DNA from 3 places in the Trichococcus sp. TS_SC_9 genome. Region 1 is predicted to be linked to each of the others. Evidence: predicted binding sites of a transcription regulator. Region 1 holds the regulator's gene; each other region holds the start of a gene.

Region 1 (3,142 bases):
GCCGATCCCGTTCGGACCGACAATCGCAATCGCTTGCTGTTTGCGGATATCAAGGTTGATTGGGTCAGCCAAGACCGTATCGGCATAGCCGACTGCGCCGTCTTCAAGGGTCAAGACGACGTTTCCGCTCTCTTTTGCGATCTCGAAGGAGAAGCGGGCGGAACGTTCATCGCCTTTCGGTTTGTCCATCCGGTCCATTTTTTCCAGACGTTTGCGGCGGCTTTGCGCCATCTTGGTCGTGGAGGCGCGCGCCAGGTTACGGGCGACGTAATCCTCCAATTTGGAGATTTCATCTTGTTGCTTCTCGTAAGCCTTCAATTCCTGTTCCAGGCGGGCGGCTTTTTCGGTCAGATAGTAAGAATAGTTCCCTTTGTAGTGCTGGATCTTGTGGCGGCTGATTTCGTAGACTTCAGTGGCGACTTTGTCCAGGAAATAGCGGTCATGGGAAACAATCAAAAGCGAGCCATTGTAACCCATCAGATAATTTTCCAGCCAAGCCAGCGTGTCGATGTCCAGATGGTTGGTGGGCTCATCCAAAATGAGCAGATCGTTCTTCTCAAGCAGGATTTTGGCCAAAGCGAGCCTTGTTTTCTGGCCGCCTGACAATTGGGAGATTGGGCGATCATAATCTTCTTCGTAGAACTGGAATCCGTGCAACACCGAACGGATTTCAGATTCGTAGCCGTATGCATTCTTTTCATGCAGGGTATGCTGAAGATGGTCATAGCGTTCCAAAGCTTTTTGATACGCCTCCTCGTCTTCGAGCAGGTCCGGATCCCCCAACGCGAAAGCGGCTTGCTCAGCCTCTTTGCTTAATCGGATAAGGGGGGCAAAAATGGTCAACATTTCTTGCCAAATCGTATTGGAGGAATCGACCGCGCTATGCTGATCCAAATAGCCGATTGTAACTTCCTTGCTCTTGGAAACAGAACCGGCATCCGTTGCTTCGATGCCTGCCAAAATCTTCAGCAGGGTTGATTTTCCTGCTCCGTTTCGGCCGACGAGCGCAATGCGCGAATGGTCCTGGACGGTAATTTGAATATTATCGAATAAGACGCTCGCCCCAAAAAGGCGCGCCAAATTTTGTCCTTGTAGTAAAATCATATGTAGTGTCCTCTTTCTAAATAAATACTCACATTTATCCTTTCCATTTTATCACAGCAAGCACTGATTCGATAGGGACAAGCAGAGTTATTGCTATATTCACGTATTTGTGCATGTGAAATTTATTAATGACCCCGTTTACAATTAGTATTGTATTTCACATATTGTTCAAAAAAGGCTTCACAATCAAGTCCGGTTTCGAACAAATTAGTAGATTTTTCACAATCAGATGCTATAATAGTCAATATGAAATGAAAGCCTAAGTATGTGAACATACTTTTTAAAGTTTGTGCATTCGGACAAACAATATGAGGTACTAAATGAACGAGGAAAGAAGAGGAGAAAATAATGTCGACGAATGATATTCCAAAAGCTACGGCAAGGAGGTTGCCGATTTACCACCGCTACTTGCGCTTTTTGCATAACGCTGGTAAAAAACGTGTTTCATCCACTGAATTGAGTGAAGCAGTAAAAGTGGACAGTGCTACTATCCGTAGGGATTTTTCATATTTTGGCGCACTAGGCAAAAGAGGATACGGCTATGATGTCGAGTATTTGTTGGATTTCTTCAGCAAAACATTGAATCAGGACCGTTTGACGAACGTGGCTCTGATAGGTGTGGGTAATTTGGGACATGCCTTGTTGAACTACAACTTCCATGTAAGCAATAACGTCCGCATCAGTGCCGCATTTGATGTCAATGAAGGCATCGTCGGCAAAATCCTTAGCGGTGTGCCGGTTTATCCGATGACGGATATGGTTGAGCAATTGCGCATCCAGCAGATTGATGTAGCCATTTTGACCGTTCCCCAGGAAGTGGCGCAGGATGCCACTAACCGATTGACTGAAGCGGGCGTTCGCGGCATCATGAACTTTACCCCAATCCGTCTTTCCGTTCCGGACAATGTCCGCGTTCAGAATGTGGACTTGACGAATGAATTGCAAACATTGATCTATTTCTTGGACAATGACATCGGCTGAGCAAAGTCGATAGCCGAGTAGAAGAGAACGCAAAAAGAAGGATGAGGCTGCCTCATCCTTCTTTTTTTTTTAGAGCTGAACGAACCCGTTCAGCTTTTCCTAATTTTTATCCATGCTGTCTTTGATTTTCAAGTAGGCATTGAACATGCGTACGCCTTTCACAACATCACTTGTTGCGAACAGCACGCTGACGATGGCCATGAATCCCCAGCCTGCAGTATTCACAGCATCGACTGCCAGCCAGATGAAGAGGACGGCGAAAACGAATCGAATGATTATTTGAATTAATAGATTTTTTAAAGTCATGTTATTCCTTTCTTCTTCCTAAATAGCGTGCTCCACGAGTCTTACGAAATGAGTTGGGACAGAATCGGCAAGGCGGACACGGCATTCATCAACGCATGGGCAATCATCGGAGTCGCTATGTTTCTTGTCCGGTAATAAAGGAAAGAAAACCAAAGACCCAGAGAGCCGTAAACTAAATAGTGCCCATCATTATGTGCAATCGCAAAAAGCAAAGCGCTGATAGTGGCCGCGCCGACTATCCCGATCCCGTCAACCAGATGGGTGACAATCGCTTTACGGAATACAAATTCCTCCATCACAGGTGCAAAGATGATGATGTTGAAAATAAAGAACGGGTAGCGGTTTGTCAAGTCCAGCAACACTTCCGTATTTTCGGAAACGACTGGCATCTTGAACAAAAGATACTCCACATTCATCGCGACGATCTGAATCAGGACAGCTCCCATGAAACCGAAGAGTCCGTTCGTGAGCGTTTTTCCGATTGGGGCAGCCGGTTGATCCGTAAGACTGTTTTGTGGTGTCCATTTTTTTCTGCTATTCCATGCTACCATAAGGACAGTCCCTAGGAAAGCAAAGAATAGCGAGAGATTCATGGCGGCCGCAATGCGATCTGCCTCCGGAATGAACAAAAGAATCAAGACCGGCAGAAACTGAGAAGCGAGATAGATGAGGATGATCTGTATGGCTAACGTTAACCTTGAACGTATTTTTTTATTCATATTAATAGTACCTTTCTGAGAGAACTGACGTT
Region 2 (3,142 bases), 1.3 Mb from region 1:
TGCTCATAAAAATTTTCGTCTTCCGTTGCGATGAGCGCTTCTTTGATAATCGGAGAGATGCTTTCCGATCCAATAGTGGTCCTGACCAAGTCGGTGCGTATTTCTGAAATGGCTTCGGTGTTTGCGTAGTACATAGTCGAAACAAGTTCAACATTACCGATGTCTTCCGCCATGCTTTCGTATGTTGGGGCAGTCTCTTTTGAAATCAAATTGGCAAAGTACCCCAATCCGACGCCACCGCCAAATATGCCCAACAGGAGGCCCAATAGTATGATTCCGGTTAAAATGTTCCGGATAACACCAAAAAAAACATTGAAACCGAAAGCTCCTTTTGAAAGAAGAGGCTTCATGTTTGTTTCCGTGTCCAGTTTGCGTTTCATTCTCCGAAAAGTTACTTTGCTTTGATCCATACGTTTGTGGGTCTTTTGCTCCCAAAGCAAGGCTTTTTCCTTTGTTTTTGCAGCATTTTCTTTTGTGAAAATCCGCTGGAGGCTGCCATTTATCGATTGCCCAAGACGTTTAAAAAATTCCCCGGTCTTTTTCAGCCATTTTTCCGCTTTATTTCCATCTGGATTGTTCATATATTCCCTCTTTCCTTTTCAGGTGGTCACTTATTAGTATAACAAAAAAGCTTTGCCCTGACTATTACATAGCGTGAACAATCACTAAGTCCGAGGAAACCAAAAAATCAGCAAGGAATAGTCTCCTGGCTGATTCCATTGCTGTTATGCTGTTGTTGCGGTTGAACTCTCTAATGTCTCTCCGATGGCGGCCAAACGCTCTGCCACGTCAGACTCCGTCAATTGATTGCGCTGCACATAATAATTCGGCTGGTGAACGCGGCATTCATGCGAGCAGCTGCGCAAATACTTGTGTTCATTCTCCTCGGAACACAGCATTCTGCGGTTGCAACTTGGATTGGCGCAATTCGCGTAGCGTTCGCATGGCGTACCGTCGAACCAGTCTTTTCCGACTACGACATGTTCGACGCGATTGATATCGACACCGATACGCTCATCAAATACATACATTTTTCCATCCCATAGCTCCCCTTTGACCGTTTCGTCTTTTCCGTAGGTAGCGATGCCGCCGTGCAGTTGGCCGACATCTTTAAAACCTTCTTTGACGAGCCATCCTGAGAATTTTTCGCAGCGGATGCCGCCGGTGCAATAGGTTACGACGCGTTTTTCCATAAATTTTTCTTTGTTGTCGCGAATCCATTGCGGCAATTCACGGAAGTTTGCGATATCCGGACGGACAGCCCCGCGGAAGTGGCCGAGATCAAACTCGTAGTCGTTGCGGGCATCGATCACGACTGTGTTTTCGTCAAGGATTGCATCGCGAAACGCTTCCGGAGATAAATATGCGCCAGTCATTTCATTTGGATCAAGGTCGTCTCCGCCAAGGTGCAACGATACGATTTCCTGACGAGGGCGGACAAACATCTTTTTGAAAGCATGGCCGTCCGTCTCGTCAATTTTGTATGTGATGTCGTTGAATCGGAAATCTGCATTCATGTGCGCGATGTACGCTTGCGTCTGATCAATGGTCCCGGAAACGGTCCCGTTGATGCCTTCTGGTGCGACCAAAATTCTTCCTTTTAAGCCGATCTCTTTGCAGAATTCTAGATGTTCTTGCGCGAATGTTTCTGCATCCTCTATCGGTGTATATTTATAATAGAGTAGGACACGATAATCTTTTGTCATACTGCTCCCCCTAATTCAATGTGGTTTACTTCGAACGTTATGAAATTATACACATTTTGTAAGCGGAAAGCCAAGAATATGCTCAGTGACGAAAAAAGAGCGTCACGCTTTATTGGGGAGGCGTTGCATGCTAAACTTACGGTGGACGTTTAAAGAAAGCGAGGGAAAATAAGATGGGCATTTGTACACTGATCGTAAATCCGTCGTCCGGCGGCGAACAAGCTACTGGCTACTTGGACTTGATGCGGACGCAGTTGAGCGAAATGTTTGAAGAGGTCACCGTCAAAGACACCGAAAAACAGGGAGATGCCGAAGCGTTTGCGTATGAAGCGGCAACCCACGGCCATGACGCAGTTTTCTGCATGGGTGGCGATGGAACAGTCAATGAAACCATCAATGGGTTGGCGGCTGCCGGAAAAACCGTGTCTTTCGGGTTTGTTCCATTAGGCACCGTCAATGACCTTGCAAGAGCGATTGGTATCCCTTTGGAACCGGAACAGGCTATCGCAATGTTGGACAATGCAGCCTTGGTAGATCTGGACATCGGCAAGATCAATGATCGCTATTTTGTTTCTAATGTCGCTGCTGGCGCGATCCCCGAGGCTGTCGAAGGGGTCAGCGCAGAAGAAAAAACAAAGTATGGTCCGCTGGCTTATTTCATAGAAGGAGGAAAAGCATTAGCGAAACAGACCATGCATCGTTTCCGCATTACAGTGGATGGAGAGACTTTTACACAGGAATCGCCACTCATTCTGATTTCTCTGACGAATTCTATCGCCAGCTTCGAAAGTTTCATGCCACAAGCAAAAGTCGATGACGGCAAAATCAGAATGGTCGTTTTCAAGGAGTTTAACCTGCTGGATTCGGTGAAATTATTGCCGAAGCTCATCAGAGGCGAAATCAAAAATTCGGATTCTGTCATCTACAAATCCTTCAAACAGGCCACTATCGCTCTTGAAGATGGCGATAGTTTGATCACCAATGTCGACGGTGACAAAGGCCCTTCATTTCCGCTAGAAATCGAGATACTGCCTTCCTTCATCAAAGTTTACGGGCCGGCAGCCATTTGAATAAAAATAAATCCCCACGACCGATGTTATTCGGGTCGTAGGGATTTATTTTGCCTTCAGATATAGTTTTCAGTCAAACGCATGAATTCTTCCACGTCTCCCGCCATGATCTCCAAACCTTGGTTCCAGAACTCCGGTTGCGTGATATCGGCACCCAGATGCTTCATCACCAGGTCTTCCGTCGTCATAGATCCGGTATCCCGCAGCAGCGAAATATAGGTTTCTTCAAAATTTCCAGTCTGCTTCAGCGATTGTGCGTAAATCCCCAGACTGAACAGGAAGCCAAACGTGTAAGGAAAATTGTAGAATGGCACATCATCAATGAAGAAGTGTAGTTTGCTCGCCCAGAATAGGGGGTGATAGTCA
Region 3 (3,142 bases), 1.0 Mb from region 1:
GGTATGAACGCCCACTTTAAGGATTTTTTTGTTGAGTATTTAGTTTGCGCGGACATCCTTCATTGCATCCAAAATCGCCACATCTTCCGGTGAAATGGTGAAATCAAGCTGTGCATTTTCGATGATGCGGGCCTCATGCGTAGACTTCGGCAAAGGCAAAGTATCCTTTTCCAAACAGTAACGGATGGATAACTGCGCCGGCGTTACATCGTATTTTTCAGCCATTTGCTTGATTTCCGCGCTATCCAGAATCGCACCGGTAGCTAAAGGTGAATAAGCTTCAACCACGATTTTGTGCGTTTTGCAGAAAGTCAGCAGGTCTTTTTGGTCGCGGCCGATGTAGAAAGGAATCTGGTTCGCCATCGGGATGATGTCGCAGTTGTCCAGGATCGCTTGCAAGTCTTTGATGGAGAAGTTCGAAACCCCGATTGCGCGGATCCGGCCTTCGTCATAGAGCTGTTCCATGGCTTTCCAGACTTGGATGTTGCCTTCGGTGCAGTCTTTGCCGATCTCGTCCCATGGCCATGGTGCATGGATTAAGTAAAGGTCCAAGTAATCCAGACCAAGATTGGTCATAGTTTCTTCGAAGTGTTGCAGCGCGCCGTCGAAATCCTTGATTTGCGCAGGCAATTTGCTGGTCACGAACACTTCTTCGCGCGCAATACCGAAATCGCGGATCGCTTTTCCCACATTTTCTTCGTTGTGATAGGCATGTGCCGTATCGATGTGCGTATAGCCGTTCTTCAAAGCCATCGTCACCGCCGCATGGGCTTCTTCGTTGGGGATTTGCCATGTCCCGAAACCGATAGAGGGAATCGTCACACCGTTGTAAAAAGTGAATACGTCTTTATTTGTCATTAAATAACCTCCTGATATGATAACGTTTACTATTATTCAGTTTAGAGTAGTTGAGGGCAGATGTAAAAGAATACACCTCGCAATCCAAAAAACGATATAAATCAGATATGCGTAAATAGAATAATTATTGCGACATGATCTAGTAAAATATTATCGGTATGATAAACTGGTGAGTAAAGACACAAGTGAGGTGGAGCCATGTATTCGTTGATTACCAACAGCAAAAAAGGGACCTTGTTGGATGAATTAGTCCAATCGTTGGAAACGTGCCAACGCTTTTACCTGAACGTGGCCTTCATCAACTTTTCCGGACTGCAATTGTTGCTGGATCCGATCCGAAAAGCGGCAGAGAATGGTGCGTCCGGAAAAATATTGACCGGGACTTACCTGAACTTTACGGAACCGTATGCGTTGACCCGATTAAAAGCATTCCAGCATATCGATACCCGCATCTTTGTCGCCACTAAACAAACCGGATTTCACCCAAAAGCCTACATTTTTGAATATACTAATTACTACAAAATCATCGTCGGCTCTTCCAACATTACCCAAAGCGCCTTGAAAAGCAACATCGAATGGAATCTTCAGATCATCACCAAGGACGGCGATGAGGACGAGCAATTCATTTCGGAAATTATGGAAGCCTACAACCTGATTTGGGAAAGCAGCGAAATATTGGATGATGCCTTCATCAATGATTACGCAAGTTTCTTGATGGATCGCAAAAAAGATCTTGTTGTCCAAGAGTCTTATCCTATGGTTTTCCAATTCACGCGCGGACCGTCGATCAAACCAAATATGATGCAGGAATTAGCGATAGAAAAGCTGATGCGGCTGCGGGAAAAGCACCAGGAGAAGGCGTTAGTGGTGGCTGCCACTGGAACCGGTAAAACGTTCCTAGCTGCTTTTGATGTGAAACAGGCAAAACCAGAGCGGCTTTTATTTCTGGTGCATCGAGAAGACATCCTGCATAGTGCGATGTCTTCCTTCAAAAAAATCATCAATCTGAAGGATAAATCGACCGGGATTTTATCCGGAACATCCAAAGAGCATCAGTCTGATTATTTGTTTGCGACGATCCAAAGCATGAAGAATATTTATGCAGAATATGATCCGGGGCACTTCGACTATATCATCGTGGATGAGGCGCATCATGCGACCAGTCCGAGATATATGGAGGTTCTCGAGCATTTTAATCCCAAATTCCTGTTAGGGATGACTGCGACTCCGGAGCGGACGGATGGCGGTAACATCTTTGACCTGTTCGATAACAATGTACCGGTTGAAATCCGGTTGCGCGAGGCTTTGGAATACGATTTGTTGGTGCCGTTCCACTATTTTGGCATCACCGATGAATCGGGTGTCGATTTAAAGGATTCGGAAAATCTGACGCCTGATCAAATTGCAAAGCGCCTCAGTGTTCATCGAAGGGTAGATTTTATCATCGAAAAAATGAACTACTATGGGCATGATGGCTTGAAACGAAAAGCGTTAGGCTTCTGTATGACGATTGCGCATGCAGAATTTATGGCGGAGGAATTCAATAAACGGGGTATCCCAAGCATCGCCTTATCCGGTGGCGATAAAGTATCCAGAAGAGAAGCCTACACGAAGTTACTGGAAGCGGAAGATTCTGATCTGGAAGTGATCTTCACCGTGGACATTTTCAATGAAGGAATCGATATTCCCGGCGTCAATCTGGTCATGATGCTGCGGCCGACCCAATCTTCCATTGTGTTCACACAACAATTGGGACGTGGCTTGCGCAAAAAAGACAACAAGGAATTCCTGACGGTCTTGGATTTCATCGGCAATTACAGCAAAAGCTTCCTGATCGCGATCGCTCTGAACGGGCGCCGCTTTTACGACAAGGACAGCGTCAAGACGTCAGTGAAACGCAATTTCTCGGATTTGCCGGGAGCGACCCATATCCAGTTGGACGAAATCAGCAAACAACAGATTCTGGAGCAAATTGATTTTGAGAACTTTTCTACTCTGGCCTATTTAAAGAATACGTACAATGAATTCAAAAACTTGAATAACGGAAGAATTCCTTGGCTATTGCAGGATTATTTAAAAGTCGATGCCGCACCAGACCCGGTTAAATTCTTCTCCAGATCGGGTAAATTTAAAGCGAAGAACTACATCGAATTTTTGGATAAAGTCGAGCCGAATAATGAACTAGTGATGGAATTGCAAGGTAATCCTTTATTCATGGCCATGTTGACTGATTTGTCTCAAAAATTACCTTTAGTTCGGCTACATGAAAATATGATCTTAAACT

The links. The regulator Rex, encoded in region 1, represses fermentation and respiration genes when NADH is low (regulators of the CRP and FNR family bind a similar motif). The targets are predictions, from matches to a motif close to TTGTGAANTANTTCACAA.
Region 2: the regulator Rex is predicted to act here: its motif matches at 1,744-1,761, upstream of trhO (oxygen-dependent tRNA uridine(34) hydroxylase TrhO).
Region 3: the regulator Rex is predicted to act here: its motif matches at 1,026-1,043, upstream of AC0J5I_RS07455 (DUF3427 domain-containing protein).

Annotation. Positions count from the first base shown of each region.
Region 1 is NZ_CM149591.1:493,006-496,147, reverse strand. It holds gene AC0J5I_RS02220 (ABC-F family ATP-binding cassette domain-containing protein) at 1-1,104, opposite strand, end outside; gene AC0J5I_RS02215 (redox-sensing transcriptional repressor Rex) at 1,453-2,085, shown strand; gene AC0J5I_RS02210 (DUF4305 domain-containing protein) at 2,185-2,391, opposite strand; gene AC0J5I_RS02205 (CPBP family intramembrane glutamic endopeptidase) at 2,433-3,110, opposite strand.
Region 2 is NZ_CM149591.1:2,325,616-2,328,757, forward strand. It holds gene AC0J5I_RS11280 (transglycosylase domain-containing protein) at 1-581, opposite strand, end outside; gene trhO (oxygen-dependent tRNA uridine(34) hydroxylase TrhO) at 726-1,706, opposite strand; gene AC0J5I_RS11290 (diacylglycerol/lipid kinase family protein) at 1,880-2,776, shown strand; gene AC0J5I_RS11295 (M3 family oligoendopeptidase) at 2,833-3,142, opposite strand, start outside.
Region 3 is NZ_CM149591.1:1,533,754-1,536,895, forward strand. It holds gene AC0J5I_RS07450 (aldo/keto reductase) at 40-858, opposite strand; gene AC0J5I_RS07455 (DUF3427 domain-containing protein) at 1,057-3,142, shown strand, end outside.